Regions from separate parts of the Brachybacterium sp. J144 genome, predicted to be linked through region 2. Evidence: riboswitches for the same ligand, from Rfam matches in the RefSeq annotation. Region 2 holds a riboswitch; each other region holds the start of a gene.

Region 1 (9,793 bases), on a different contig from region 2:
CCGCCCCGGCCCTCGCCGCGGGCGCCGCCCCGCGGATCTACCGCGATTCGGGGATGCGCTGGATCCGGGAGGGCCTCGCGGGCCCGGCCGTGAGCTCCGGGGAGGACGCCTTCACCCGACGCCCCGAGGAGGACGCCGTCGCGGACCTCCTCGCCCTCCTCGACCACGTAGGACCCGAGGTCGTGATCGGCTACGACGACGCCGGCACCTACGGGCACCCCGATCACGTGCACGCCCACCGGGTGACCGCGGCCGCCTGCGCGCGAGCGGGGCTGCCGATGCTCGAGATCGCGAGCGGCGAGGAGCCGTCCGCGGCCGACGAGGGAGCCGCCGGCTTCTCCTGGAGGGAGCACCCCGGGGTCGCCGCGTCGGTGCGCCGTGCGGCGGAGGCCTATGGCACGCAGTTCACCGTCCTCGGGGAGGACCCGTCGGGCGACGGCACGCTGCGGATCCGGCACGTCGGCGGCCAGGACGACGCGGTGCGGATGCTCACCGGCCTGCGCGTGCGCTGCTGACCGCGGCGACCAGGTCCACCGAGCCCACCGCGCCGCTCAGAGGGTGACGTCGAGGAGCGTCGGCAGGTGATCCGAGGCGCCGGCGAGGCGCTCGGCGGGGACCCGGGTCGTGGCCGTCACGGCGCGCGCCGCGCGCACCCGCACGTCCGGCGTGGTGAGCACCGCGTCGATTCGACGCTGCGGACGGGCCGCCGGGAAGGTCCACTCGCTCTGCGCGGCGGGGTCGTGCAGCAGCGGCTCCAGCAGCGTGCGCGCCGCGCCGTCGGCCGTCTCGTTGAGATCGCCGCCGATGATCACCGGAGCGCCCGCCCCGCGCACCAGAGCCGCGACGTGCTCGGCGTGGGCGAGGCGGTTGTCCTGCTGCAGCGCGAAGTGGATCGAGGAGACCACGACCGCTCCGCCGCCCGGCACGGACAGCCGTACCGCTGCGACACCGCGCGGGTAGGTCGAGTTCAGGTCCGAGAGGGTCTGCGCGACGGGATGGGCGCCCCGCCGGATCACCTGGGCGGCGACGGCGTCGGTGGCGAGGATCGCGAGACCCCGGCCCCCACCCCCGCCCACCAGGATCCGCCGGTCCAGTCGGCGGGCGAGCCACTGCAGGCGCAGGGTCGGCAGCACGAAGCGCGGGGCCTCCTGCACGAGCAGCACGTCGGGCGCGAGATCCTCGACGGCCTCGATCAGTGCCACGAGGTCCCCGCGCAGCTCCCAGAGGTTCCAGGCCATGATCCGCAGGTCCCAGCCGTGGCCGGTCATCGCGCCCGCCCCTCGCCGCTTGCCGGCGCTGACTCGGGGGCGACCATCGGGGCGATTACCCGCTCGACGAGGCCCTCGAGCTCGTCGACCTCGTACCCGGGCCAGCCGAAGAGCACCCGGCGCCACTCGGGCGGGACCGCCTTGTCGCCGAGCGCCGCCCCCACCAGGGAGCCGGTGATGCAGGCGACCGTGTCGGTGTCGTAGCCGGCGCGGGCCGCCGCATCGAGCGCGCGCACGAGCATCTCGCGCTGGGCGAACTTCCCCTCGGGGATGGGCCCGGCGAGGGTGATCGCCGACCACGCCGCCTGGAAGGCACCGACCACCCAGCCGTTGCGGCGGAAGTGCGCCGGATGCGCCAGCTCGGCCTCCTCGATCCGCTCCGCCCAGAGGACGCGGCGCTCCTCGGGCAGCTGCGGGAGGGCGACGCGCACGTCCAGTTCGCCGGTGAGGATCGCGTGACGCACGGCGAAGCCCCACAGCAGGCACGCCTCGAGAGTGTCCTCGTGCACATGTGTGAGACCGCACACGAGCTCGATCGCCTCGGCGAGGTCCTCGTCCGGCGAGAGCAGGTACGGCAGCACGCTCGCGTGCACGCGCATCAGCGAGCCGTTGCCGGCATTCGCAGGGAGGTCCTCGTGGGCTGCCTGCGCCGCCGCCCGGAAGTCGGCGGCGCGGGGCGCGTAATGGCCCGCGGCCCGGGCGTGGTCCGCGGCGCGGCGCACGACGGTCGAGGTCAGGGTGCCGATGTCGGGGGTGCCGAGCGACCAGGAGTACCACTCCCGGGCGATGTGGTCCTGGGCGGACTCGACCCGCAGGTCGTGGCCGTCCGAGGCGGCGGCGGCGGCCTCCAGGACCACGATCGCCATCGAGGTGTCGTCGGTCCACTCCCCCGGCTGCCAGCCGAGTATGCCGCCGCCGATCATGTCGATGTCCTCCGAGTCCAGCACCGGGGCCTGGAACTCGTAGGGCGCTCCGAGGGCGTCGCCGGTCGCCGCGGCGACCACCGTCCCGACGGCGCGCCGACGCTGTCGGGGGTCGAGCCCGCTGCTGTCGGTCCTGGCTGCATCGGTTCTCACGAGCCACATCGTTCCACACCTCTCCCGCGCTTCCTGGGGTGATGCCTGATCCCGGTACCCTGGAGGGGATATCGAAGGAGCTCCATGACCGAGACCCCCGACGCCCTCGGGACCCCCGCGTCGGCCCCCGCCGCCGACCCGCACTGCGACGACCCCCATGACCACACCGGTCACGACCATCCGCCCACCGGCGCGGACCTCGTCCGGGACCTCGTCCGCGGCCTGTCGATCCAGGCCCTGCTGATCCCGCTCCTCGGCGTCCTGCTGCTGCTCGCGATCCTGCCCTTCGCGCCCACCAGCCCGGTGACCCTGCTCATCGGCATCCTGCTGGGCGCCGCGCATCTCGCCTCCCTCGTCGCGACGAGCCTGTTCGTCGCCCGCACCCGCCGCCAGCTGGCCGTGAACCCCGGTCTGCTGGCGGTGCGCAGCGCCGTCGAGGAGCTGCTGCGCGTCGCCGCGGTCCTCCTCGCCCTCGTGCTGTGGCCCGGGGACTTCCGCGCCGCGCTCGGCATCTGGATCGGGGCCGGCGCGGCGCTGGTGTGGCTCGCCCTCGCCACCGTGCAGACGGTCACCACACGGCGCCGCATCGCGCGACCCTCGGAGTGGTCCACGGAGGCGGTCGGGACCCTGCTCGCGCAGCGCGTCGGCGCCCGCTCGACCGTGATCATGCGCCTGCTGGACGTGCTCGGCGTGGTGCTCTTCCAGGTCGGTGCGACCGTGCTGGTGATCCTCTCGCCCGTGCTCGTGATCGGCACCGCCGTGCTGTCGGTCGGCTCGGGCCTGTCGACCCTCGTGCTGCAGCGCCGCCCGCCCGCCGAGCGCGCCCGCACCCCGTGGGCCTACGTCCCCCTCGCGATCGGCGTGCTCACCCTCGCCCTCGCCGCCCTGGGCCTCGCCCCGATGTGACCACTCCGCGGCGGGGCCGGGCGGGGCCGTCTCACCACCTCCCCTCCCCCAACCCCCAAAGACCAAGACGGAATCCCCTCCCCTCCCCCCCCCCCCCCCCCCCCCCCCCCCCCTCCTCCCCCCCCCCCCCCCCCCCCCCCACCGCTTCCCGCCCCGAACCTCCAGGAGCCGATGATGACCTCTGCGACGCCGCCCGTGAACTCCACTGACTCCGCTGACCCCGCAGTCCCTGCTCCCTCCGGCCTCGACCTGTCCTCGGTCGACACCGGGATCCGGGTGCAGGACGACCTGTTCGGCCATGTCAACGGCGGCTGGCTGGCGCGTCACGAGATCCCCGCCGACCGCTCGACCGACGGCGCCTTCCACGCGCTGCGGGACCTCTCCGAGGAGCGGGTGCGGGAGATCGTCGAGGAGGCGGCCGACGCCCTCGACCCCGCAGCCCCCGTCACCACCGACGCCCAGCGGATCGGCGCGATCTACCGCCTCTTCATGGACACCGAGGCGATCGAGGCGGCGGGTCTCGGCGGGCTGACCGCCCTGCTCGACTCCATCGGCGAGGCGGCGGACCTCCCCGCGATCGTGCGCACCATGGCCGCCCCCGATGCCGGGACCAGCGCGCTGCTCACCTACGTGTGGACCGACGACCACGATCCCAGTCGCTACCAGGTGCGCCTGCACCAGGGCGGTCTGGGTCTCCCGGATGAGTCGTACTACCGCGAGGAGCACGACGCGGAGATCCGCGAGGCCTATCGCGGGCACCTGGCGAACCTCGCCCGGCTCGCGGAGCTGCCGGGACGCCCCGGCCTCGTGGACGGCGATGCCGAGGCGCTCGCGGACGCCGTCTGGGGGCTCGAGACCCGGCTCGCCGCCTGCCACGTCGACGTGGTCCGCCTGCGCGACCGGGAGAAGTCCGCGAACCCGATGGACGCCGCTGCCCGGACCGAGCTCGCCCCCGCCTTCCCCTGGGACGCCTATCTCGAGGGGACCGGAGCGCCGGCGAGCGCCGTCGAGGTCGTGAACGTCGGCCAGCCCGAGTACGTCGCCGCCGCGGCCGAGCTGCTGGCCGGGGAGGATCTCGCGGTGCTGCGCAGCTGGCTCGCGCTGCACGCCGTCTCCTCCTACGCGCCCTACCTGCCCGCCGCGCTGGTCGACGAGGACTTCGCGTTCTCCGGCACGGTGCTCTCGGGCGCGCAGGAGCTGCGGGAGCGGTGGAAGCGGGGCGTGGGCCTCGTCGAGGGCGCGGTGGGCTTCGCCGTGGGCCGCGAGTACGTCGAGCGGCACTTCCCGCCCGCGCACAAGGAGCGCATGGAGCAGCTCGTCGAGGCGCTCCTGGAGGCGTACCGCCGCTCGATCTCCACCCTGGACTGGATGACCCAGGCGACCCGCGAGCGGGCCCTCGAGAAGCTCTCCGCCTTCACCACCAAGATCGGCTACCCCGAGGTGTGGCGGGACTACGCCGGTCTCGAGATCGTCCCCGGGGACCTGGTCAGTACCGTCCGGGCGGTGCGTCGCGCCGACGCCGAGTACGACTTCGCGAAGCTCTCCGGTCCCGTCGACCCCACCGAGTGGCACATGACCCCGCAGACGGTCAACGCCTACTACAACCCGGGCGCGAACGAGATCGTCTTCCCCGCCGCGATCCTGCAGCCGCCCTTCTTCGACGCCGAGGCCGACGACGCGGTGAACTTCGGGGGGATCGGGGCCGTGATCGGCCACGAGGTGGGCCACGGCTTCGACGACCAGGGCTCGAAGTACGACGGCACCGGAGCGCTGGTCTCCTGGTGGACCGAGGAGGACCGCGAAGCCTTCGAGGCTCGCGCCGCCCGCCTCATCGCCCAGTACGACGGCCTCTCCCCGCGCGATCTGGACGACTCCCGCACCGTCAACGGCGGGCTGACCATCGGGGAGAACATCGGCGACCTCGGCGGCCTCACCATCGCCGTGTCCGCCTATCTCGCGACCCGCCCGGAGGAGGAGGCGGCGGCCGAGCTCGACGGGTTCACGGGTCTGCAGCGGCTCTTCCTGTCCTGGGCGACGGTGTGGCGCGGCAAGAGCCGGGAGCAGGAGGCGATCCGCCGCCTCGCGATCGACCCGCACGCCCCCATGGAGTTCCGCTGCAACACGGTCGCCTCGCACCTGGACGCCTTCCACGAGGCCTTCGGCACCGTGGCGGGCGACGGGATGTACCTCGCGCCCGAGGACCGGGTGCGGATCTGGTGAGGCCGGAGGCGCCCTTCTACGTCGGCACCACCCGCCCCTCCTCGGTGGGCTGGACCCGCATCGCCCTGACCCTGGTCGCCGGGGTCGTGGCGGTCGTGCTCGTCGCCGGCCAGCTGCCGATGCCGGTGGCCGTCGCCGCCGGCGCCGTCTTCGCGCTGCTGGCCCTGTGGACCTGGATGGGCCAGTGGACGCGCTTCATCGTCGACGGCCACGGCGTGACCGTGAGCCTCGGCGGGTTCCTGCCGCGCGCCCCGTGGCCGCTGGCCGACTTCCGCACCGTGCAGCTGCGGGAGGTCCCGTCCTCGAGCGTCGGGGTCACCGTCGGCGGCTTCGGCTGGCGACGCGGCCGCGCGATGGCCGCGACCCCCGAGCAGGTGCGCCCCGTCGGCAAGTTGAAGGTGTACACCCTCGGGGAGGTGCAGGCGCGGTACCGGCTGCTGGTGACCCGCTCGGGCACCCAGGTGGAGATCATCTCTCGCGAGGGCGAACACTACCTCCTCTCCCCCGTCGACGTGGAGGCCACCGCCGCGGCGATCGAGCAGGCGATCCGCGCGCGGCGCTGAGCACCCCCGGCTCGCGGTAGACTGCCCGTCGGTCATCCACTGACAGGGGAGCACCACCGGGGTGCTGAGAGTGCGCGCAGGCGCAGACCCTCGAACCTGATCCGGGTCACACCGGCGGAGGGAGTCGGGATTTCCGTGCGGGACCCCGCGTCCCGCACGCCCCTTCCGGGATCGGAAGGAGACGTGATGAACCGTTATCGCACCATCGACCTGCTGGTCACCGTCCTGATCGGCGCGGCCTTCGGGGTCGCGTTCATCGGCTACGGACTGCTGTACTCGTTGATCGACCCCCTCACCTCGGCGTTCGCGCCGGCGCAGGGGCTGCTCGCGGGGATCTGGCTGCTGCCGGCCGTGCTCGCGGGGCTCATCGTCCGCAAGCCGGGCGCGGCGCTGCTCGCCGAGATGGTCGCCGCCGTGCTGTCCATGCTGCTGGGCTCCCAGTGGGGCTGGAGCACGGCCATCTCGGGCCTCGTGCAGGGCGGCGGCGTCGAGCTGGCGTTCCTGCTCGCCGCCTATCGCCGGCACACCCTGCCCGTCGCGATGCTGGGCGGAGTGCTCGGCGCCGCCGCGGAATGGGGCTGGGAGAAGCTCGTCTACTACCAGGAGATGAGCTGGCCGTTCTCGCTGATCATGCTCGGCTTCTTCCTGATCTCGGGGGCGCTGCTCGCCGGGGCGCTCGGCTGGCTCGCGACCCGCGCCCTCGTCGCCACCGGTGCCGTGGACTCCCTCGCCGCGGGTCGGGAGCACGCACGCCGGCCCGCCGCGGCGCCGACGAGATGATGGCGCCATGACGACCGCTCGCCCCGCCGTCGTCCTCGGGGCCGAGGAGGGCGCCGCGCCGGAGGAGCTCGTGCTGCGCGAGCTCCGCTGGCGACCGTGGACCCGGCCCGACCCGACGCTCGACGGCCTGACCCTGCGGATCCCCGCCGGGCAGCGGGTCCTCCTCGCGGGGCCGAGCGGGAGCGGCAAGTCGACGGTGCTGCGAGCCCTCGCCGGCCTCCTCGACCCGGAGGACGGCGAGCTCGCCGGCACCGCCCCCGGGCCCGCCGAGCGCGCCGGGCAGCGGGGGCTGCTGCTGCAGAACCCGTCGCAGGCGATGGTCGGCGCGACCGTCGCCCGCGATGCTGCGTTCGGTCCCGAGAACGCGGCCCTGTCCCGGCAGGAGATCCACGAGCGGGTCGCCGCGGCGCTCGAGGCCGCCCGCGTGGACGTCGAGGCGGGGCGCCCGCCCCTGGACTGCTCGGGCGGGCAGCAGCAGCGGATCGCGCTCGCCGGGGCGCTCGCCCTGCACCCGGGGGCGCTGCTGCTCGACGAGCCGACGAGCATGCTGGACCCGGCGACCGCCGCCGCGGTGCGGGACGAGATCCTGCGCGCCGCCGACGGCCGGACCCTCGTCGTCGCCGATCACGACGTCGCCGCCTGGGCGGACCGGGTGGATCGCCTCGTCGTCCTCGGGGCGCAGGGCCGGATCCTCGCCGACGGCTCCCCCGCCGCCGTGCTCGCCACGCACCACGAGGTGCTCGAGGCGGCGGGCGTGCTGCCGCGCGCCGAGGTCCCGCCGCCGTCGGCGCGTCCGCCCGCGGGATCCCCCGATCCCGCCGACGGGTCCGCCACCGCCGGGACCCGGCCCGGGGTGTCCCGCGGCGAGGTCGTCGCGGCGCTGCGCGGGGTGCGGGTCCCCGCGCGGGGCCTGCGCACCCCCGTCGACCTCGTCGCCCGGTCGGGCGAGCTGACCGTGCTGACCGGAGTGAGCGGCGCGGGGAAGTCGACCCTGTTGGACCTGCTCCTCGATCCCTCCCGCGCTCCAAGCACCGCCCCGACGCGTCGCGCGCCCGACGAGCCCGACGCTCCGGGCGCCGTCGACCGGCCCAGACCGGGCGGCATCGCGGCCGTCCCCCAGGACCCGTCGCTCGGGGTCGTGGCCGCGACGGTGCGGGAGGAGCTGACCGCGTCCCCGTTCGCGGATCCGGAGCGGGCGGGCGAGCTGCTGCGCCTCGCCGATCTCGCGCCGCTCGCCGACGTGCATCCGCACCGGCTCTCCGGCGGGGAGCAGCGGCGGCTCGCCCTCGCCGCCGCCCTCGCCCAGCGGCCCCGGCTGCTCGTGCTCGACGAGCCGACCGTCGGCCTCGACGCGGGCCGCTCCCGCGCCGTGCTCGCCCTGCTGCACCATGCGGCGGACGAGGGCTGCGCCGTGCTCGCCGCGACGCATGACCCGGCACTCGTCGCGGCGGCCGACGCGCGCGTCCACCTGCCCGCCCCGTCGGCGCCCGCCCGTCCGCCCGCGCCGCGGCGCGTCCCCGCCGACGCCCTGAACCCGCTGACCCTGTGCCTGATCGGGATCCTCGCCGCGATCGGGTCGTTCGCCGTGAGCACCTGGCAGGGCGGCCTCCTCGCCCTGCTGCCGCTCGTGGTGCTCGCCCCGCTCACGGTGCGCAGCCTCCGCGGCGGTCTCCTGCGCCTCGTGCCGGTGCTGCTCGCCGCCGCGGGACTCGCCTGGACTACGGCCCTGCTGGGCGAGGCGGCCGCACTCTCCGCGGAGGGCTGGCGGCGGGGCCTCGCCGAGGCGCTGCGGCTGACGACGTTCGTCGCGCCGGGGGTGCTCGCGCTCGGCAGCGTGGATCCGAGCGCGCTCGGCGACGCCCTCGGCGGTCGGCTGCGCTGGCCCGGCCGTCCGGTCGCGGCCGCCGTCGCGGCGCTCGTGCGGGTCGGTCATCTGCAGCGGCAGTGGCACCTGATCGTCCGCACGCGGATCCTGCGGGGCCTCGGCACTGCCCGCTCGCCGCGACTGCTCGCCGGGGCGACGCTGTCGCTGCTGGTCGACACCCTGCGCGGCGCCGAGCAGCAGGCGCTCGCGATGGATGCCCGCGGCTTCGCGACGGCCCGGCACCGCACCTGGTCGGTGCCGAGCCCGTTGAGCCGCGCCGACCTGCTGGGCCTGCTCCTCGCCGTGTGGCTGCTCGTCTGGCCGGCCGCGGCGGAGCTGCTGGTGCGCTGAGCGGACGCGCATGACAGACCGCAGGGCCGTAGCCTGGGGCGATGGACGATGACACGCTGAACCCCACCCCCACCCCCGAGGACGAGGCCGTTCTCGAGCTGGCGCGCACGATGCTGGACGCCGCTCGGCAGGGCGATGCGGCGACCCTGCTGCCGCTGCTCGACCAGGGCGCTCCGGTCAACCTCCGCGACGGCGCCGGGAACTCGGCGCTGATGCTCGCCGCCTACCACGGGCACTCAGAGCTCGTCGCCGAGCTGGCGGCGCGCGGGGCGGATGTCGACCTGCTGAACGACCGCGGCCAGTCCCCGCTCGCGGGCGCCGCGTTCAAGGGCGATGCGGCCGTGGCGCGGGCGCTGCTCGCGGCCGGCGCGGATCCGAGCCTCGGCACGCCCGATGCGCGCGAGACCGCCCGCTACTTCGAGCGCGCCGAGATCGTCGCGCTGCTCGATGAGGTGGGCGGCCCGGACGCCGCCTGACGCTCTGCCCCCCGGTCAGTCCTGCGGGTGGCGGTACACCATCGGCACGTGCTCGATCCCGGCCTCGAGGAACATCTCGCCGGCCGTCTCGTAGCCCATCCCCAGGTACCACCGCTCGAGATACGCCTGCGCGTCGATGTGCACCTCGGCGCGCGGGTCGAGCTCGTGGGTGACGTCGAGGGCGGCGCGCATGATGCGGCCGCCGAACCCATCACGGCGGTTCGCGGCGCGCACCGCGAGGCGGCCGATGCGCAACGTGCCGTCGGCCTCGCGCATGATGCGGATGTGG
Region 2 (9,793 bases):
GCGCGAGCTCGCCCCGCTCGATCAGGCGCAGCGTCGCCACGGCCGTGATCACCTTCGTCATCGACTGGATGCGCAGGATCGCGTCGGCGGGGAAGGGCGGTCCGCCCGGCGCGACCCGGCCGCGGGCGACCGGCTCGGGATCAGCCCCGTGCGCGATGATCCCGCCCGGCACCATGCCGGCGCGGATCGCGGACTCGAGCAGGCGGACGGCGGGCGAGGTCGGCGTCGACATGGCCCCAGAGTAGGGCGACCGGCGCCGCCTACACTCGGCCCATGAGCACGTTCTCGGACTTCGTCCGCCTGGAACCGCGCGAGGTGCCGCTCGGCGGACCGCGCGGGATGACCGTGCACCGCACCCTCCCCGCCCGCCGCACCTCCCTCCTCGGCGCCTGGTGCTTCGTGGACCATTTCGGCCCCGATGATGTCTCCGCGACCGACGGGATGCGTGTCGCCCGCCACCCCCACACCGGCCTCGCCACCGTGTCCTGGCTGTTCGACGGCGCCATCACGCACCGAGACGCGCTTGGCAACCACGCCCTGGTGCGCCCCGGCGACGTCGACCTGATGGTCGCCGGCGCCGGCATCACCCACTCGGAGTTCTCCGCACTCGACACCACCGTGCTCCACGGCGTGCAGCTGTGGTTCGCCCTGCCCGATGCCACACGCTTCCGCGAGCGGGAGTTCACCGTGCACACGCCCGCCGAGGTCGCGACCGGCACCGCCCGCGCCCGGGTGGGCCTCGGCAGCCTGAGAGCCGTCGACGGGCAGGGGGCGCCGCTGGAGGACGCGAGTCCCGTTGCGACCGACACCGAGCTCACCATGGTGCAGCTCGACCTCGACGCGGGCGGCACGCTGCGTCTCGCGCTGGACCCTGCGCACGAGCACGGTGTGCTCGTGGACCTCGGCGCCGCGCTGCTGCGGGCGGGGGAGCGGGAGACCGCCGTCGCCGAGCGCGAGCTGATGGTGCTGCCCGACGGCGCGGACCAGCTCGAGATCCGCGCCGTCGGCGACGGGCCGCTGCGGCTGATGCTGCTGGGCGGCGAGCCGCTCGGCGAGGACATCGTCATGTGGTGGAACTTCGTGGGCCGCTCCCACGAGGAGATCGTCGCCTTCCGCGCCCGCTACCAGGCGGAGATCGGCGTGGAGCTCGCCCTCGAGGACGCCCCGATCGCGCCCGTGGCGCGGGAGCGCGGAGGTCTCCCCGACGACGCCGAGCAGTTCGGCCCCTTCGCCCCGCACACCCCCGCCGCCCTGCCCGCCCCGGAGCTTCCCCACGGCCGGCTCCGCACCCGCGGCCGCCGCGGCCTGCCCGACTGACCGTCCCGACCGCGCCGGGCCCGCACGTGCGGCCGCCGGGCGCGCCCCCTTTCCCCGAGAGAGCCCCATGACCAGCACCGACGCCCTCCCCGTCCTCGACCAGACCGAGCGGGTGATCCTGCGCGCCGCCGAGGAGGAGGGCGGGCTCGGCTGCCCCTGCGACCTGCTCGTCGTCGGGGACTCCACCGGCGCGCTCACCGCCGCCGCCCTCGAGCTCGTCGCCGAGCATCCCGACGCGAGAGTCCACTCCTGGAGCGCCTCGCGGGCGGAGACCGCCGCACTCGCCGAACGACTCCCGGAGGCCCTCGCCGCGGGGCGCCTGGTGCTGCCGACGGGGACCGAGCCCGCACCGCTCGAGGAGTTCGCGGCCGGGGCCGAGGCGCACCTGGTGCTCGCGCGGCTGCCGAAGTCCCTCGCCGGCCTCGAGGACCTCGCGCGGCGCGTCGCGGTGCTCGCGGCGCGCAGCGGGAGGGAGGACCTGACCCTGATCGCGGGTGGGCGGGTCAAGCACATGTCCCGCTCGCAGAACGACGTCCTGGCCAGTGTGTTCGGCGAGGTGCACGCCTCACGCGGCCTCGGCAAGTCCCGCTCGCTCGTCGCCGCCTCGCCGCGGCCGGGGGTGGAGGTCGGCACGGCGGCCACCGGCGCCGTGCGCGTGGCGGTGCGCGGCACGGAGCGCGAGCTCGCCCTGCGCGGGGCCGGCGGGGTCTTCGGCGGGGCGAGGGCCGACGTCGGCTCGCTGCTGCTGCTCGCGGCGCTGGACTCAGCGCTGGTCGCGGGGGAGCTCGCGCCGGAAAGGGAGACCGTCCTCGACCTCGGCTGCGGCAACGGCCTGCTCACCGCGTATCTCGCCGCGGCGCTCCCGTCGGCGGAGGTGCTCGGCAGCGACGACGACGCGGACGCCGTCGCCTCCACCCGCGCGACCCTCGCTGCTTCCGGGCTGGAGCGCGCCGGGGTGCAGGTCGCCTGGGATGAGTCCCTCTCCCGGGTCGCCGACGGCAGCACGGACCTGGTGCTGCTGAACCCGCCCTTCCACGACGGCACCGCGGTCGACGCGACGCTCGTGCAGGCCCTGCTCGACGCGGCCGCGAGGGTGCTGCGCCCTGGCGGTCAACTGTGGGTCGTGCACAACTCCCACCTGCGCTACCGGCCGGAGGTCGAGCGGCGCGTCGGACCGGTGCGCGAGCGCGCCCGCGACCGCCGCTTCACCGTGCTCAGCGCGACGCGGTAGTCAGTGGGATAGGGCGGCGGCCCGGCCGCAGGCGCAGGCGCCCGGGACTCAGGCCACGAGGCTCGTGAGCACCGAGGTGAACATCGCCAGGCCGTCGGTGCCCGTGCGCGTGCCCTGACCGGGCTCGTCGGGGCCGAAACCGGCCTCGACCGCGTGCTCGGGGTGCGGCATCAGCCCCACGACATTGCCCGCGGCATTGGTGATGCCAGCGATGTCGCGCTGCGAGCCGTTGGGGTTGTCCTCGAAGCCGGCCGGTCCGTGGGTGGCACCCGCGACGTAGCGGAACACCACGCGGCCCTCCGCCTCGAGCTCGTCGAGGGTGCGGGCGTCGGCCATGTACTGGCCGTCCTGGCTCTTCAACGGCACGCGGATGACCTGGTCCTGGGCGTAGCCGGAGGTCCAGGCGGTGCGCGCATTCTCCACCCGCAGCGGCTGGTCGCGGCAGATGAAGGAGCGGTGGGCGTTCTTGATCATCGCGCCGGGCAGCAGGTGGGTCTCGCAGAGGATCTGGAAGCCGTTGCAGATGCCGAGCACCGGCATGCCGCCGTTCGCCGCGTCCACGACCTTCTCCATGACGGGCGCGAACCGGCTGATCGCCCCGGCGCGCAGGTAGTCGCCGTAGGAGAAGCCGCCGGGCAGCACCACGGCGTCGACGTCCTGCAGGGAGTCCTCGCCGTGCCAGAGCGCGACCGGCTCGGCCCCGGCGAGCCGCACGGCCCGCAGCGCGTCCCGGTCGTCGAGCGTGCCCGGGAAGGTGACCACACCGATGCGCATCAGGCGTCCTCGACCTCGAGGGCGACGACGTCCTCGATCACGGGGTTCGACAGCAGGGTCTCGGCGGCCTCGCGCAGGGTCGCGAGGACCTCCTCGGTCACCTCGCCGGCGACCTCGAGCTCGAACCGCTTGCCCTGGCGCACGGAGGCGACGCCCTCGAAGCCCAGACGGGGCAGGGCCGCCGCGACCGCCTTCCCCTGGGGGTCCAGGATCTCGGGCTTCGGCATGACGTGGACCACGACGCGTGGCATGGGCGCTCCTCGGGGGCGGGCGGGGCAGGGACCTGCGGGCCATCCTACCGAGCGCGCCGGACCCGGACGCGGCCGGTCCAGGGGCGTACGGTCGGGGGACCATCGCCAGCTCCGGGAGTCGCCATGAGGATCCGCCATCTCGTCCATTCCTGCCTCCTCGTCGAGGTCGCCTCGCGCCGCGTGCTGATCGACCCGGGGCTGTTCAGCGTCGACGCGGTGCGCGCCGTCGACGGACCGATCGACCTGGTCGCGATCACCCACCAGCACGCCGATCACGTGCAGCGAGCCCTCCTCCTCGAGGTGCTCGAGCGGCATCCGGGCGCGCAGGTCCTCGCCGAGCCGGAGACGGTCGCACTGCTCGCCCAGGCCGCCGCCGGCCCTATGGGCGAGGGACCCGCGATCCCGGCGGAGCGGATGCGGGCGCTGCCCGCGGGGGAGTCCCACGAGCTGCCCGCCGTCGGCGGCCGATCGCCGCTGCGGGTGACCGCGGCCGGCGGGGCGCACGCCGTCATCCACCCGGACATCCCGCGGGTCGGCAACACGGGCCTCGTGCTCTCGGCGGGGGACGGGCCGCGCCTCGGCGTCACCGGCGACAGCCTCGAGCCGCTCGCCGAGTTCCAGGGCATCGACGTGCTCGCGTTCGCAGTCGTCGCCCCCTGGTCGAAGATGTCCGAGACGATCGAGTTCCTGCGCGCGGTCCGTCCGCGGCTCGCCCTCCCGGTGCACGATGCGGTCGCGAGCGCCGGGGGCCGCGCGATCTACGTCCGCCAGGCGACGGCGCTCGCCGCCGAGGGCACCGAGGTGCGCGACTGGGTGGACCCGGAGCGCTCGATCGAGCTGTGAGCGGGTAGGGTGCCGGGCGTGCACGGGAGTCCGGTGAGCCGGGCTGAGAGGGAGTTCTCCAACTCCGACCGTAGAACCTGATCCGGATCATGCCGGCGCAGGGAGCTCCGCCAGGCGATCGTCGCCGCGCGCCCGTGCCCACTCGAAAGGCATGGACCGTGACCACACCGCCCGCAGCCCCCACCGCCCCGGCCGATCCGTCCGCGACACCGCTCGGCTTCGGCGTCGGCGCCCGCGTGACCGCCGCCGTGATGAGCGCGGACTACGCCCGGATCCTCGTCGGCGCCCTCTCCGCCCTCGACCTGACCGGGCTCGTGCGCGAGACCGGGGACGTCTCCACCTATCTGGGCGGCCACGAGACGCACCTGCAGCGCGCGCTGATCGACCTCGGCGAGGCGCTCGCCCGCACCGAGCACCACGCGACGATGTCGGTGCTGCTCTCGCGGGGCTGCCCCGGGGAGGTGGCCTGCGAGCTGCCCGGTGGGGCGGGACCGCGCGTCACCGCCGTGCCGCCGCCACGGCGCACCGGGCGGTTCGCGAGCGCCGAGTGGGCGCTGTACCCGCTGGCCGACGCGGTCGCCGAGGACGGCACCCCGCCCGACCACATGCGCGACGTCTACGCCGCGATCGACCACGCCCGCGAGCTCGGCACCTTCCGCGGCTCCGAGCACTTCGTCACCCGCCTCGAGGGCGACCTCGGCGACGTGATCGCGACGGCCGTCGCCGGCTGGGTGCTCGTCGGTCGCGGCGTCCAGCACGTCACGAGCCACCTGACGATCTCCCTGAACAGCCCGTCCCATGATCTGCGCGAGCTGCTTGATGCGCCCGCTGAGATCTCTCCGGGCGCGACCGCGGGGACCGGGCCGGACGCGTCCGCGGAGGAGGTCCGATGAGCGCCGAGCCGCAGAGCCCCGACTCCCGGGAGGCCGCGGCGCCGCAGACCGCGCAGACCTCTCCCGAGACTGGCGCCGCGCGCCCCCGCCGCGCTCCGCTGGCCCTCCGGGAGCTCGTGCTGGTCGTCGTGCTCGGCGTCGTGTTCGGCTTCCTGTACTGGGCGTTCGTGCAGGCCTGGAACCTGCTCGCGATCGCGATGGGACCCGCCGGCGACCTCGCCCAGCACGTGCTGTTCGGGTCCTGGCTGCTGGTCGGGCCCATCGCCATCGCGATCCTGCGCCGCCCCGGCGTGGGCATCCTCGCCGAGATCCTCGCGGCGGTGATCGAGGTGGTCTTCCTCGGCAGCCCCGTCGGCCCGCTGCTGCTGCTCTCCGCCGCGCTCCAGGGCCTCGGCTCCGAGCTGCCCTTCGCCCTGACCCGCTACCGCCGCTACGGCTGGGGCGTGTTCGCCGTCTCGGGAGCGCTCGGTGCGAGCCTCGTCTTCTTCTGGACCGCCTACCGCATGGGCTGGTACGGGCAGGACCTGCTCGCGCTCCGCCTCGGGATGCAGATGCTCTCCGGGGTCCTGCTCGGCGGACTGCTCGCCCGCGTGATCGTGCGGGCGCTCGAGCGCACCGGGGTGCTCGCCGACTTCGCGATCGGGGCCGCCGGTGCGGCGGCGATCCCCGAGCGCCGTGTCCGCTGAGGCGGTGACGGCGCGGCCGGTGAGCATCGCGACGACCGACCCGAGCCCGCTGGTCCGCGCCGAGGCGCTCGAGGTGGTGCTGCCCTCCGGGGCGGGCGTGGGCCCCTGGACCGGGGAGATCCACGACGGGGAGCAGGTGCTGCTGCTCGGCCCCTCCGGCTCGGGGAAGTCGACGCTGCTGCGCACGCTCGCCGGAGCGATCCCCTCCCACCAGCGCGGGCGGGTCCGCGGCAGCGTGCGCCTCGCGGGCGGGGTCGACCCGGTCGCGGGCGGGGTCACGGCCGCCGCCCCGCTCGTGGGCCATCTCGGTCAGGATCCGGCCGACGGGGTCTGCCTCCCGCAGATCGCCGAGGACGTGGCGCTCCCGCTCGAGAGCGCCTGCACCCCGCCTGAGAGGATCGGGCCCCGCGTCCATGCCGCGCTCACCGCGACGGGCACGGCGGACCTCGCGCACCGCCGCGCCGCGACGCTCTCCGGCGGGCAACTGCAGCGCGCCGCGCTCGCCGCCGCGGTCGTAGCCGAGCCGCGGCTGCTGCTGCTCGACGAGCCCACCGCGATGCTCGACGCCGAGGGGGTCGCCGCGGTGCGACGCGCGGTCGACGCGGCCGTCGACGCGACGGGATGCGCCGTGCTGCTGGTCGAGCACCGGCTCGACGAGTGGGCGGGGGAGGCGGGTGTTGCCGGGCTCCCGGCCCGGACCATCGCCCTGGACCGCTCGGGGCGGGTACTCGCCGACGGGCCCACCGCCCGGGTGCTCGCGGAGCACGGGGAGCGGCTGCGCGCGGAGGGCTGCTGGCTGCCGCGGGAGATCGAGCGGCGGCTCGAGGACGGGGCCGGTGCGGGCGGGATCTCCCCAGCCCCGGACGATACGGCGCACGTCGAGGCGACGGGCGCGGCCCCTCGTCAGACGGCCGGGACCCCCGCGCCCGCCCCGACCCCGCTGTTGCGCCTGCGCTCGGCGACCCTGGGACCGGAGGGGCGAGACGTGCTGACCGGCGCCGACCTCACCGTCCGGGCCGGTCGGGTGCTCGCCGTCGTCGGCCGGAACGGCGCCGGGAAGTCGACGCTGCTGGGCGCCCTCTCCCGGCTGGACCCGCTGCGCACGGGGACGCTCGAGGGCGGCGCCGCCGCGCTCGTGCTGCAGCGTCCCGAGTCCCAGTTCGTGGCGGACACCGTCGTCGGGGAGCTCGCCGCGAGCGGGGCCGGGGAGCAGGCCCGGACGGAGCTGCTCGCCCGCCTCGACCTCGGCGACCATGCGGACCAGAGCCCCTACCGGCTCTCCGGCGGGCAGCAGCGACGGCTCTCCCTCGGCGCCATGCTGCTGACCGAGCGGCCGGTGCTGCTGGCCGACGAGCCGGGCTACGGCCTCGACCGCGCCGCGCAGGCCGAGGTGCTCTCGCTGCTGCGCGAGGTGGCGCAGGAGGGACGCGGGGTGGTCCTGACCACCCACGACCTCCGCGCGATCGAGGCCGCCGACGAGGTCGTGGTGATCGCCGGGGGCCGGCTCGTCGGCCCCCTCGCCCCGGCCGCGCTGCTCGCCGACGGCGAGCTGCTCCGTCGTGCCGGGCTGCGCGCCGGGGAGGCGGCGGACCCGGCGGGCGGCACGACGGGGGAGCGGGAGCCGGGGCGCCCTCCGCGGCCCGGGTCCGCGCCCGCGTCCGTGTCCGCATCAGTGTCCGTGTCCGCCGAGGACGGGACGGACCGGCCGCTTACCGCGCTCGAGGACCCGCCGCGGCCCCGCGCCCTGCTCGCCCGCCGGGATCCCGCGGTGCTGTTGGGACTGCTGACGGCGCTGAGCGTGGTCTGCATCGCCCTGACCGATCCGATCCCGCTGCTCCTGCTCCACCTGCTCCTCGCGAGCGGCGCGATGATCGGGCTGCGGATCGGGCCGCTCGCCCTCCTGCGCGCGCAGGCCCCGTTCCTCCCCTTCGCCGCCGGGGTGCTCGTGGTCAACGTGCTCAGCCGTCCCGGGCACGAGCCGTGGCCGGATCTGCCCGTGCGGGTCACCACCGAGGGGATCGTCCTCGGCAGCGCCCTCGCTCTGCGGGCGCTGGTCATCGGGCTCGGAGCCGCAGTGGTGCTGCGTGCCTCGGATCCCGGGCGCACCCTGACCAGCCTGCGCGTACACGCCCGGTTGCCGGCCCGCATCGCCCTCGCCCTCCTCGCGGGGCTGCGACTGCTCGAGGACCTGCCCCGGCGCTGGTCGACGATCCTCCGCGCGCACCGCCTGCGTCGGCCGTCCGCCCCGGACGGGAATCCCGCGCGACTCGGCCCGCGCGCGCTGATGACCTGCGCCTTCGCGCTGCTGGTCGATGCGATCCGCTCCTCGGCCCGGATCGCCTTCGCCCTCGAGAGCCGGGGCGTCGCCGCGGGGGAGCGGACCTGGTGGCGCAGCGCCCCGCTCGGCGCGGGCGATGCCGCGCTGGTCCTCGCGATCGCGGGCATCGTCACCGCGGTGCTGCTGCTCAGCGGCTGAGCGAAGGACTGCGCCGCCGGTGCCGTCGAGGGGCGGGCCTTAGCGGCGGAGCGCGGCGGGGCTCCGCACGGCGACGACGTCCTCCTCGACCTGCTGGATCCGCGCCCCCCGTGCGTGTCCCGTCGCCCCCGCGCGCGCGGCTCAAAAGCTGGTGCCGGTCAGGCGCTCGTAGGCCTCGACATAACGGGCCCGGGTCTGGGCGACGACCTCGGCGGGCAGCTCGGGCGGCGGGGTGTTCGAACCGCGGTGCCAGCCGGAGGCGGGGGACGTGAGCCAGTCCCGCACGAACTGCTTGTCCAGGCTCGGCTGGACGCGGCCCTCGACGTAGGTGTCCGCGGACCAGAAGCGGGAGGAGTCGGGGGTGAGCACCTCGTCGCCCAGCAGCAGTCTCCCGTCGGTGCGCGAGTGCCCGAACTCGAGCTTGGTGTCGGCGAGCAGGATGCCCCGCTCGGCCGCGACGGCGCGGGCCCGCTCGTAGACCGCGAGGGTCAGCTCGGCCAGCTCGTCCGCTAGCTCCTCGCCCAGCAGGTCGCGCGCCTGAGCGACGGTGATGTTCTCATCGTGCGCGCCGGCCTCCGCCTTGGTCGACGGGGTGAACAGCGCCGGATCCAAGCGCGAGGCCTCGACGAGACCCGTCGGCAGCACGTGGCCGCCCACCGAGCCGCCGGCCCGGTAGTCGGCGAGGCCCGAGCCGGTGAGATAGCCGCGGGCGATGCACTCCAGCGGCACCATGTCCAGGCCCCGGCAGCGCAGGGCCCGGCCCGCGACGGCGTCCGGGACGTCGGTCGCGGAGAGCACGTGATGGGGGACCAGGTCCTCGAGTTGGGCGAACCAGAAGACGCTGATGCCGGTGAGCAGCCGCCCCTTGTCGGGGATGCCGGGCTGCAGCGAATGGTCGTAGGCGCTGATCCGGTCCGTGGCGACGACCAGCACCTCCTCCGCGGCCTCGGGCGCGACGCCCGCGGGGACGTACAGCTCACGCACCTTGCCGGAGACGACATGGTCCCATCCGGGCAGCGCGGGGGCAGTGATCAGAGGGGTGCTCATGCGCGGGCCTCCTCGTCGGCGGCGGCGCGGGCGATGTCCCCGCGATGGTGGGAGCCCTCGAGCTCGATCGCGCGCGCGCCCGAGAGGGCGATCTCCCGGGCGGCGGCGAGCGTCGGCCCGGTGCCGACGACGGTCAGCACGCGGCCCCCCGCACTGCGCAGCACGCCATCCTCCCCGCGGCAGGTCCCGGCGTGCAGGACGTGCGCGCCGAGCGCCTCGGCGGTCTCGATCCCGCCGATCGGGTCCCCGGTGCGGGGCGCCGCGGGGTAGCCGGC
Region 3 (9,793 bases), on a different contig from region 2:
ACCTGAACATGGACTTCTGATCTCCGACGCGGGTCGTCGTGAGGCAAAAGGTGGTGCGCGGTTCATGCACGGCGATACGCTGATGGCTCGGATCACTCCATGTTTCGAGAACGGCAAGATGGCGTATGTAGATGTGCTTGGGGCAGGGGAAGTCGGCTATGGTTCGACCGAGTTCATCGTGTTTCGTAGCCTCGAGGGTGTTCCGTCGGCCGTGCCGTATGCAGTTGTCTCTTCTGCAGAGTTCCGGAAGTATGCCGCCCGCTCGATGATCGGGACGTCTGGTCGCCAGAGGGTCCAAGCGAAGGGGCTTGAGGAATATGAGCTCGATTGGCCCGATGAAGAGAAGCTCGCCGAGTTCGGGGAGTTCTCGGATGCGCTTCTCGGGCGGCTCGGAGCAGCCCGTGATGAAAGCCAGCGTCTCGCCACCACCCGCGACGAGCTCCTGCCGCTGCTGATGTCCGGCAAGATCACCGTCAAGGATGCCGAGAAGACCGTCGAGGAGGTCGTCTGACATGTCGTCCCACACCGGAGAGGATGCCTGGGAGCAGCTCGTCATCGATCGAATGGGCGAGCTCGACTGGCAGTACACGCCCGGCGCGGAGGTCGCGCCGGGCTCGGGGGAGCGGGAGTCGTGGCAGGACATCGTGCTGCGCGGCACGCTCGACCGGGCGCTGAAGAACCTGAACCCCGACGTGCCGGGGGAGTTTCTGCAGCAGGCCGCGACGGAGGTGCTGACCCCGCAGTCGCAGGACGCGATCACGGAGAACCACCGCCTCCACACGATTCTGCGCGACGGGTACCGAGGCATCACGTTTGTCGACCACGACGGGCGCGAGCGCACCCCAGTGATCCGCTTCCTCTCCGGTGACGCGGCGCTGAACAGCTACCGCGTGGTGAATCAGGTGACCACGCGGCGCGGCCAGGTGGAACGCCGTTTCGACGTCGTCGCCTATGTGAACGGGCTGCCGCTGGCGATCATGGAGCTCAAGCAGGCCGGCTCCCGGGCCGCGACCGCTGAGGCCGCGTTCAACCAGCTGCAGACCTACGTCGCCGAGCTGCCGATGGCGTTCCGCTTCGCCTCGTTCGTGGTCGCGACCGACGGCATCAACGCCCGCTACGGCACGCCGTTCACGCCCTGGAACCACTTCGCCTCCTGGAACGTCGACGACGACGGCCACCCCGTCGCCATGGGGGAGCCCGGCCCGGACGGCGAGCACCACACCGAGATCGACTGGACCCTGAACGGCCTGTTCAACCTCGAGCGCTTCGGGCAGCTGCTCCACGACTTTGTCGCTTTCGACGAGGATGCTGGCGGGCTCACCAAGCGCATCGCCAAGCCGCACCAGTACTTCGCCGTCACCAAAGCGGTCGGCTCCACCATCGAGGCCGTCCGCTCCGACGGGCGGATCGGCGTGGTCTGGCACACCCAGGGCTCCGGTAAGTCCATGGAGATGGAGTTGTACACCGCGAAGGTGATGGGCCATCCGCAGCTCGCGAACCCCACCATCGTCGTCCTCACCGACCGCACCGAGCTCGACACCCAGCTGTTCGACGGGTTCCAGCGCTCCACGCTGCTGCCCGAGCAGCCCCGCCAGATCGGCTCCCGCGAGGAGCTACGCGCCCAGCTCAGCGAGCGCCGCACCGGCGGGATCTACTTCACCACCCTGCAGAAGTTCGGCCGCTCCCAGGCCGAGCGTGAGGCCGGCGTCGCGCATCCCCTGCTCTCGGACCGTCGGAACATCATCGTCATCGCCGACGAGGCCCACCGCAGCCACTACGGCGACCTCGACGGCTACGCCCGCCACCTGCGCAGCGCCCTGCCGAACGCCGCGCTCATCGCCTTCACCGGCACACCCATCCGGGAAGCGGACCGCGACACCCGCGAGGTGTTCGGCGCCGACATCGACGTGTACGACCTGCGCCGCGCCGTGGACGACAAGGCCACCGTGCCCGTCTACTTCGAACCCCGCCTCATCCAGCTCGCCCGCCTCGCCGGCCTCGACGACGACGCGATCGATGACGCCGCCGAGGAGGCGACCGCCGGACTGGACGACGTGGACCGTCAGCGCCTCCAGCAGTCCGTGGTCGTGCTCGAGGCGCTCTATGGCGCGCCCGAGCGCCTGCGCACCCTCGCGGAGGACTTCGTCGCGCACTGGGAGCAGCGGCGGGAGAACATGCGCACCGCGATCGAGGGGCCCGGCAAGGCCATGATCGTCACCGCCACCCGTTCCATCGCCGCCCGGCTCTACGACGAGATCGTCGCCCTGCGCCCCGACTGGCACGACGACTCCGACGCCAAGGGGAGGATCAAGGCGGTGTACACCGCGAACCCGTCGGACCCCGAGCAGATCAAGGCGCACATGCGCCGCCCCAGTGCGATCGCCACCGTCAAGCAGCGCGTCAAGGACCCCGACGACGAGCTCGAGATCGTCATCGTCAAGGACATGATGCTCACCGGCTTCGACGCCCCCGCCCTGCACACCCTCTATCTCGACCGCAGCATCAAGGGCGCCCTGCTCATGCAGACCCTCGCCCGCGTCAACCGCACCTACAAGGGCAAGCAGGACGGGCTCCTCGTCGCCTACGCCCCGCTGCTCGAGAACCTCACCGCCGCCCTGCGGGAGTTCACCCATGACGCCGACCCGACCGACCCCAGCGTCGGCCGGCGCGACGTCGACGAGGCCGCCCAGCTCGTCCACAGCCTCGTCGGCTCCCTCCGCGAGATCGTCACCCTCGACTGGAAGGCGATCCAGAACGCTGACGTGCGCCGCGGCTTCATCGACGCCGTCTCCGCGACCACGAACTTCCTGCGCTCACCACTGACCGACGGGAACACCGACCCCGAGGACCCGAACACCCGCCCCCTCGCCGACGCCTTCCGCAGTCTCTCCTCCAAGCTCGACCGCGCCTGGGCGCTCGCTGCCGGGCACCAGGACATCCAGACGCTGCTGCCCGAGGTGCAGTTCTACAAGGAGGTGCGGGTGTGGATGGCGAAGTACGACGCCCGCGAGCGCCTCTCCCGCGGAGAGCCGATCACCGATGAGGTGCGGCGCCTGCTCGGCGAACTGCTGGTCGACTCCGCGGAGAGCACCGGGGTGGTCGACATCTACCAGGAGGCAGGCCTCGAGCTGCAGCGGCTCGACGCGATCACCCCTGCCTGGACCGAGGAGGCGAAGAAGCCCTCGAAATCCCAGCTCGCGATCGAGGCGCTGAAGGCCACCATCCTCGAGGAGGCGGCACGAGTCACCCGCGGCAATGAGGTCCGCTCGAAACTGTTCTCCGAGCGGATCAACGAGCTGATGGTGAAGTACACCAACAAGCAGCTCACCGCCGCGGAGATCATCGCCCGCCTCATCGAGATGGCCCAGGAGGTCCGTGCCGAAGCCGACCGTGGCACGCAGTTCAGTCCTCCGCTCGGCACCGACGAGCTGTCGGTCTACGACGTCATCGCACAGAACCCCTCGGCCGTGGACGTGATGGGCGACGACACCCTCGCCCAGATCGCCCGGGAGCTGGTGACGATCATGCAACGTGACATCCGCACCGACTGGACCGTGCGCGACGACGTCAAGGCCAAGCTCCGCTCCTCCATCAAGCGCCTGTTGCGCAAGTACAAGTACCCGCCGGACCAGCAGCCCCAGGCCATCGTCGACGTCATGCAGCAGATGGAGTCGCTCGCGCCGCGGTATGCGGAGGAGCTGCGGGAAGACGGCACTCGATGACCGGCAAGCAGGTGCGACTCTTCCTCGTCGATGGGAAGCCGGGCGGGCTCATGACCGCGGAGATCGGCAACTGGACGGGTCATGTGCTCAAGGGGAAGCGGCTCGAGCTCGGAGAGATCCGCACGCGCCCCGAAGCCAGTCGAACCGGCATCTACATCCTCTTCGGCACAGGTGACGACGATGAACGGGTCGCATACATCGGCGAGAGCGACAACGTGGGCAAGAGGCTGGTTGACCACGATGCGAAGAAGGACTTCTGGGACGAGGTCGTGATCGTGACCTCCAAAGACGCGAACTTCACCAGCGCCCACGTGCGCTACCTGGAATCCCGGCTGGTGCGCATCGCCAAGGACATCGGCCGGATCCCCCTCGTCAACATCCAAGGACCGACCGGGGGTGCCGACCTGCCCGAGGCGGACGCCTCGGACATGGACTACTTCATCGATCAGGTGCGGATCCTCATGCCGGTGCTCGGACACGATATCTTCCGCGGCAGAGCGACGGCGCAGTCCGCCCTCGCCGGACGCGCAGAAGGGCAGACGGCGCTGGAGCTCGAGCAGGTCGCCCCCGACAGCCCCGCCTTCTTCCTCCGGGCGACGAAGGGGATGGACGCCCGCGCCCAAGTGATCGACGGCGAGTTCACCCTTCTCGAAGGGTCGATTGTCAGCAGCGTAATGCGCAGATCCGAGAAGCAGGCGGCCTCCACCGCCCGGCAATTCGAGAACCGATCGCTCCAGCACGCGGATCTGATGAAGGTGGTGGAGCCGCTCGGTGGCGGAGAGCTGGGGCGCGTTCTGAAAGACGTCGTGTACTCGTCCCCGTCCGCTGCAGCGGCAGTTGTCCTGGGCCGAGCCTCTGCCAATGGTCGGATCGAGTGGGTTGACGAGCTCGGCAAGAGCTACGGGGCGTGGGAGGCTGCGCAAGCAGAGCGTTGAGGGGCTCGGCGGAGCGGGTCCATGACCTCATCCACATCGACGCTGGCCTGGCACAGCTCCCGCCTGCCATGAAGGGACAGTGCGGCCGACGGCCGGGTGCGACGGCGACTGTGCATGCCCCCGCACCTGGCCGCCGAGCCCCGCGCGCGGCGCGGCGCGGCGCGCTCCGCGGGCCGACGGGGATCAGAACTGCGGCGTCGGCAGGTACACGGTGCCGCCGCGCTCGCGGAACTCCCGCGACTTCTCGGCCATGCCCTCCTGGGCGATCCGCTCCTGGGAGGCGGCGTCGCCGTAGGTGTCGCGGATGTCCTGCGAGATCCTCATCGAGCAGAACTTCGGCCCGCACATGGAGCAGAAGTGCGCGGTCTTCGCGGGCTCGGCTGGCAGGGTCTCGTCGTGGTACTCCTCGGCCAGCTGCGGATCCAGCGAGAGCCCGAACTGGTCCCGCCAGCGGAACTCGAAGCGGGCCTTCGACAGGGCGTCGTCGCGCTCGCGGGCCCCGGGATGTCCCTTGGCGACATCGGCCGCGTGAGCGGCGATCTTGTACGTGATCACCCCGGTCTTCACGTCGTCGCGGTCCGGGAGCCCCAGGTGCTCCTTCGGCGTGACATAGCAGAGCATCGCGGTGCCGTAGCGGGCGATCTCCGTCGCGCCGATGGCGGAGGTGATGTGGTCGTAGGCCGGCGCCACGTCGGTGACCAGCGGGCCGAGCGTGTAGAACGGCGCGCCGTCGCACAGCTCCTGCTGGCGCTCCACGTTCTCGCGCACCAGGTGCAGCGGCACGTGCCCCGGGCCCTCGACCATCACCTGCACGTCGTACTCCCACGCCCGATGGGTCAGCTCGGCGAGGGTGTCGAGCTCGGCGAACTGCGCGGCGTCGTTCGCATCGGCGAGGCAGCCGGGCCGCAGCCCGTCGCCGAGGGAGAAGGAGACGTCGTAGCGGGCGAAGATCTCGCACAGCTCGTCGAAGTGCTCGTAGAGGAAGTTCTCCCGGTGCCGGGCCAGGCACCAGCCGGCCAGGATCGAGCCGCCGCGCGAGACGATCCCCGTGACCCGGTTCGCCGTCAGCGGCACGTAGCGCAGCAGCACCCCGGCGTGGATCGTCATGTAGTCCACGCCCTGCTCGCACTGCTCGATCACGGTGTCCCGGAAGATCTCCCAGGTCAGCGCGTTCGCGTCCCCGTTCACCTTCTCGAGCGCCTGGTAGATCGGGACGGTCCCGATGGGCACCGGCGAGTTGCGCAGGATCCACTCGCGGGTGGTGTGGATGTCGTCCCCGGTGGAGAGGTCCATGACGGTATCGGCGCCCCAGCGGGTGGCCCACTCGAGCTTGGAGACCTCCTCGGCGATCGAGGAGGTCACCGCCGAATTGCCGATGTTCGCGTTGACCTTCACCAGGAAGCTGCGTCCGATGATCATCGGCTCCGCCTCGGGATGGTTCACGTTCGCGGGGATGATCGCGCGGCCCGCCGCGACCTCGCTGCGCACCAGCTCCACGTCGCAGCCCTCCCGCAGCGCGACATAGCGCATCTCCGGGGTGATCTCGCCGCGACGGGCGTAGTGCATCTGGGTGACGCGCCGACCCGGGAGGGAGCGCAGCGGGGGCCGGGTCTCGCCGCGCCACTCGGCGCTGGCCTCGCCGCGGCGCACCGCCTCGCGCCCGTCGTCGGACAGATCGCGGGCCCGGCCCGCGTACTCCTCGACGTCGCCGCGGCCCCGGATCCACTCCTCGCGCAGCGGCGGCAGGCCCTCCTCCGGGACGCAGCCGGGGCCGGCGGTGCGGTACACCTCCAGCGGCGGGTTGGCCGTCCCGTCGGGGGAGGGGTCCTGGGCGATGCGGGTGACGGGAATCCGCAGGCCGTGCGCGGGGTCCTCGAGATGGCCGAGGCTGTGGGTGGGGTAGTTCTCAGGGCGTGCGGACATGCAGTCGCTCTCCTTCTTCCTTCGCCGGCATGACCCGGGGCAGGTTCGGTCGGTGCTCGAACCGCGACAGTTCGATCTCAGCCCGTTGCGACGGGCACCCGAGGGATCGGCGACGACCGTAGCAGACGCATGCGGTCGCGTCCGAGGCGTCCGCGAGGGCCGCCGGACCGCCACCCAGGGGTTCCTCGTCGACGAATACCGGGAGGTGATCCCCCCCGCACCGCGTGCTCGAGCTGGATCAGAACCTGTGCGTGACCCGCAGCGGGCGGGGGACGCGCCTCGGACGGGCCCAGCGGCGGGAGGTGTGGGCGATCGTCGAGGCGTACCGCGCTGAAGGCAAGCATGCTGCGACGCTGTACTGGGACGAGAGCTCGGCGGTGGCGGGGTCAAGTGCCTGGAAGTGGTGTAGCGATCCTTCTCTGAGGGGTCAGGCTGTCAGCGCGGGCAGGGAGCTTGTGGTGACCTCTTCGGTGTCGGTGTCGGTGTCGGTGTCGGTGTCGGTGTCGGTGTCGGTGGGGACTGATGCGCGATCAGGTGTCAGCTGGGGTTAGGCCGCCAGGCTGACGGTCGGGGTCATGATGGTCTCGTACTCGATGGGGGTCAATCGGCCCAGGCGGGCCTGCCGACGGCGTCGATGGTAGGTCCGCTCGATCCAGGTAATGATCGCGATCCGCAGCTCTTCTCGAGACCGCCACCGCCTGCGGTCCAGGACGTTCTTCTGGAGCAGGGCGAAGTAGGGCTCCATTGCGGCGTTGTCCCCGGCTGCGCCGATTTCCCCATCGATCCGATGTGGTGGTGACGGTTCAGGGCGTGCACGAAGCTTCGCGCGCGAAGCTGGCATCGTGACCGGGATCCTGACCAACGGCACCGACACGATCCCTGCGGAGGTCGCCGGGCTCGGCCTGACCAGTCACTTCGATCCGATCTTCAACTCCGCCGCCATCGGCTACATCAAACCCGATGTGCGCGTCTTCCTTCACGTGCTCGAACAGCTCGGGCTCGGGGCTCCGGAGGTGTTCTTCACCGACGACTCGGAGGGCAAGCTGCACGGCACCCGGTCCTGAGGCATGCACGCCCATCACGGTATCGGCCCGCTGCGCGACGCACTCGCCCAACACGAACTCCTCGCACGCTGATCTCCTCAGGTACGTCGATGGTGCATTCAGTCCGTCCCCCTACCCAGACGGAGGTACTCGCGAATGAAAGACATCAACCCGACGGGAAGGCTTGTGTCCGTCGAGCTGCTTCCCCGCGATGAGGAGTCGGATATCGGCGGAGTCCGTCTCGAGACCGTCCTGCGGGCCGCGGTCCTCGGCGATGCCGTCGAGGTGCGGGCCACGGTTGATTCCTACTGCGACGACCACTCCAGCAAACTCTGGCTGCACCTCGGAGGTCAAGTCCCTGGAAGTGGTGTAGCGGTCCTTCGGTGAGTGGGGTCAGGCTGTCAGTGCGGGCAGGGTATCGGTGCTCACCTCGTTCGCAGGGTTGGTGGTGGTGATGGTGAGGCGGCAGCGGGCCAGGACGTCGAGGCCGAGGTAGCGGCGGCCTTCGGCCCATTCATCGGTCTGTTCGGCCAGGACCGCGCCGACGAGGCGGACGATGGCGTCGCGGGTGGGGAAGATGCCTACGGAGTCGGTGCGTCGGCGGATCTCGCGGTTCAGGCGTTCGGTGGGGTTGTTGGACCAGATCTGGACCCAGACATCCTTGGGGAAGCCGGTGAACGCGAGGACGTCAGCGCGGGCTGCGTCGAGGTGTTCGGCCACGTCCGGGAGCTTCTGGTCGACGTAGTCCAGCAGCCGGTCGAACTGGGCGTTGACCGCGGCGGCGTCGGGCTGGTCATAGACGCTGTGGAGCATCGCTTTCACGGCCGGCCACATTCCCTTGGGACAGATGCTCATCAGGTTCACTGCGTAGTGGGTGCGGCAGCGCTGCCAGGACGCGCCGGGCAGATGGGCGGCGATCGCCTCGACCAGCCCGGCATGGGCGTCGGAGGTGACCAGGCGGACTCCGCCCAGGCCACGGGCGACGAGGTCGGCGAAGAAGCTGTTCCACGCAGCTCCCGTCTCGCTGGTCGCGACCCGCATGCCGAGTACTTCGCGGTGCCCGTCACCGTTGACGCCGGTGGCGAGCAGGACGACGGCGTTGATCACGCGCCCGCCCTCGCGGACCTTCATCGTCAGCGCGTCAGCGGAGACGAACGTGAACGGCCCGGCCGCATCCAGCGGGCGGTGGCGGAACTGCTCAACATGCTCGTCCAGATCGGCTGCCATCCTGCTGACCTGGGACTTCGAAAGCGAGTTGATGCCGAGGGTCTTGACGAGCTGGGGCCCCGGATGCGATGTGCGCGAAGCGTGCATCCGGGGAGCCATGCGTCGGGTGGAGACGCCGGCGAGATAGCAGTCCGCCACGACCGTGATCAGAGCGGATTCGGCGCGCTTGCGGCGCTCGAGCAGCCATTCGGGGAAGTAGGTGCCGGTGCGGAGCTTGGGGACGGCGACGTCGATCGTGCCGACGCGGGTATCGAGGTCGCGATGGCGGTAGCCGTTGCGCTGGGCGGTCCGCTCGGGGCTGGGTCGGCCGTATTCGGCGCCGGCGATCGCGTCAGCGTCCGCGGAGAGGAGCTCGTTGATGATCCTTTGCAGCATCGTGCACATCAGATCCGGGGAGGCTTCGGCCAGGGCTTCACCGAGCAGTCCGTGAGGGTCGACAATGTGGGGAGCGGTCATCGTGATGACTCCGTTCGAGGATTCTGTGGAAGGTTGACTCGAAGGATCACACGGTGGCCGCGTCCTCGTCCGGGACGAACTCAGCGACCGCGCTACACCACTATGCGGGACTCAACTGGGATCCAACGCCCACATCGGCTGGACGGCAGAGGACTTCGCCCCGTATCAGGCCACGATCGATACCATCCGCCTGCTGAACCTCGTGGTCCTGGCTGTGGGATTGGGCGCCTTCCTGCTCGGCACGGCCGATCTGGCAATGAGCCGCCGGCAGGAGCATGCCCGCCTCCGGCTCCTCGGGATTCCCGTGGACGTGCTGCGCCGTGCGCACTGGCTCGAGGTGGCACTTCCACTGGTGGTTGGTGGGGGAGCAGCCCTGGCCATTGGGCACCTGGTCGCCGTCGCTTTCGTCGAAACGGGGAACCGCGGCATGGACCCGGAACTGATCACCAACCTCAGCTTCTCAAGCCTCACAGGACCAGTACTCGCC

Evidence for each region. Region 2 has a riboswitch for thiamine pyrophosphate ahead of V1260_RS14360 (YkoF family thiamine/hydroxymethylpyrimidine-binding protein). Riboswitches for the same ligand answer to the same signal wherever they lie in the genome.
Region 1: linked by a shared signal. The riboswitch ahead of V1260_RS00815 (ECF transporter S component) and the one ahead of V1260_RS14360 (YkoF family thiamine/hydroxymethylpyrimidine-binding protein) in region 2 are both predicted to bind thiamine pyrophosphate.
Region 3: linked by a shared signal. The riboswitch ahead of thiC (phosphomethylpyrimidine synthase ThiC) and the one ahead of V1260_RS14360 (YkoF family thiamine/hydroxymethylpyrimidine-binding protein) in region 2 are both predicted to bind thiamine pyrophosphate.

What each region holds. Positions count from the first base shown of each region.
Region 1 covers NZ_JAZDCG010000001.1:184,090-193,882, reverse strand. Annotated here, with positions in the region: gene V1260_RS00845 (PIG-L family deacetylase) at 1-515, shown strand, start outside; gene V1260_RS00840 (endonuclease/exonuclease/phosphatase family protein) at 552-1,268, opposite strand; gene V1260_RS00835 (ADP-ribosylglycohydrolase family protein) at 1,265-2,344, opposite strand; gene V1260_RS00830 (hypothetical protein) at 2,429-3,250, shown strand; gene V1260_RS00825 (M13 family metallopeptidase) at 3,425-5,470, shown strand; gene V1260_RS00820 (hypothetical protein) at 5,467-6,033, shown strand; TPP riboswitch at 6,068-6,173, shown strand; gene V1260_RS00815 (ECF transporter S component) at 6,220-6,813, shown strand; gene V1260_RS00810 (ATP-binding cassette domain-containing protein) at 6,821-9,028, shown strand; gene V1260_RS00805 (ankyrin repeat domain-containing protein) at 9,070-9,504, shown strand; gene V1260_RS00800 (GNAT family N-acetyltransferase) at 9,520-9,793, opposite strand, start outside.
Region 2 covers NZ_JAZDCG010000034.1:193,814-203,606, forward strand. Annotated here, with positions in the region: gene V1260_RS14330 (serine hydrolase domain-containing protein) at 1-232, opposite strand, end outside; gene V1260_RS14335 (pirin family protein) at 274-1,317, shown strand; gene V1260_RS14340 (class I SAM-dependent methyltransferase) at 1,385-2,548, shown strand; gene purQ (phosphoribosylformylglycinamidine synthase subunit PurQ) at 2,597-3,322, opposite strand; gene purS (phosphoribosylformylglycinamidine synthase subunit PurS) at 3,322-3,573, opposite strand; gene V1260_RS14355 (MBL fold metallo-hydrolase) at 3,697-4,416, shown strand; TPP riboswitch at 4,429-4,537, shown strand; gene V1260_RS14360 (YkoF family thiamine/hydroxymethylpyrimidine-binding protein) at 4,575-5,309, shown strand; gene V1260_RS14365 (ECF transporter S component) at 5,306-5,995, shown strand; gene V1260_RS14370 (ATP-binding cassette domain-containing protein) at 6,015-8,471, shown strand; gene V1260_RS14375 (phosphoribosylaminoimidazolesuccinocarboxamide synthase) at 8,613-9,518, opposite strand; gene purD (phosphoribosylamine--glycine ligase) at 9,515-9,793, opposite strand, start outside.
Region 3 covers NZ_JAZDCG010000030.1:9,508-19,300, forward strand. Annotated here, with positions in the region: gene V1260_RS11365 (restriction endonuclease subunit S) at 1-511, shown strand, start outside; gene V1260_RS11370 (type I restriction endonuclease subunit R) at 513-3,722, shown strand; gene V1260_RS11375 (GIY-YIG nuclease family protein) at 3,719-4,657, shown strand; gene thiC (phosphomethylpyrimidine synthase ThiC) at 4,841-6,580, opposite strand; TPP riboswitch at 6,580-6,690, opposite strand; partial or broken gene V1260_RS11385 (IS3 family transposase) at 7,128-7,417, opposite strand; gene V1260_RS11390 (HAD family hydrolase) at 7,423-7,644, shown strand; gene V1260_RS11395 (hypothetical protein) at 7,780-8,010, shown strand; gene V1260_RS11400 (IS256 family transposase) at 8,017-9,306, opposite strand; gene V1260_RS11405 (hypothetical protein) at 9,509-9,793, shown strand, end outside.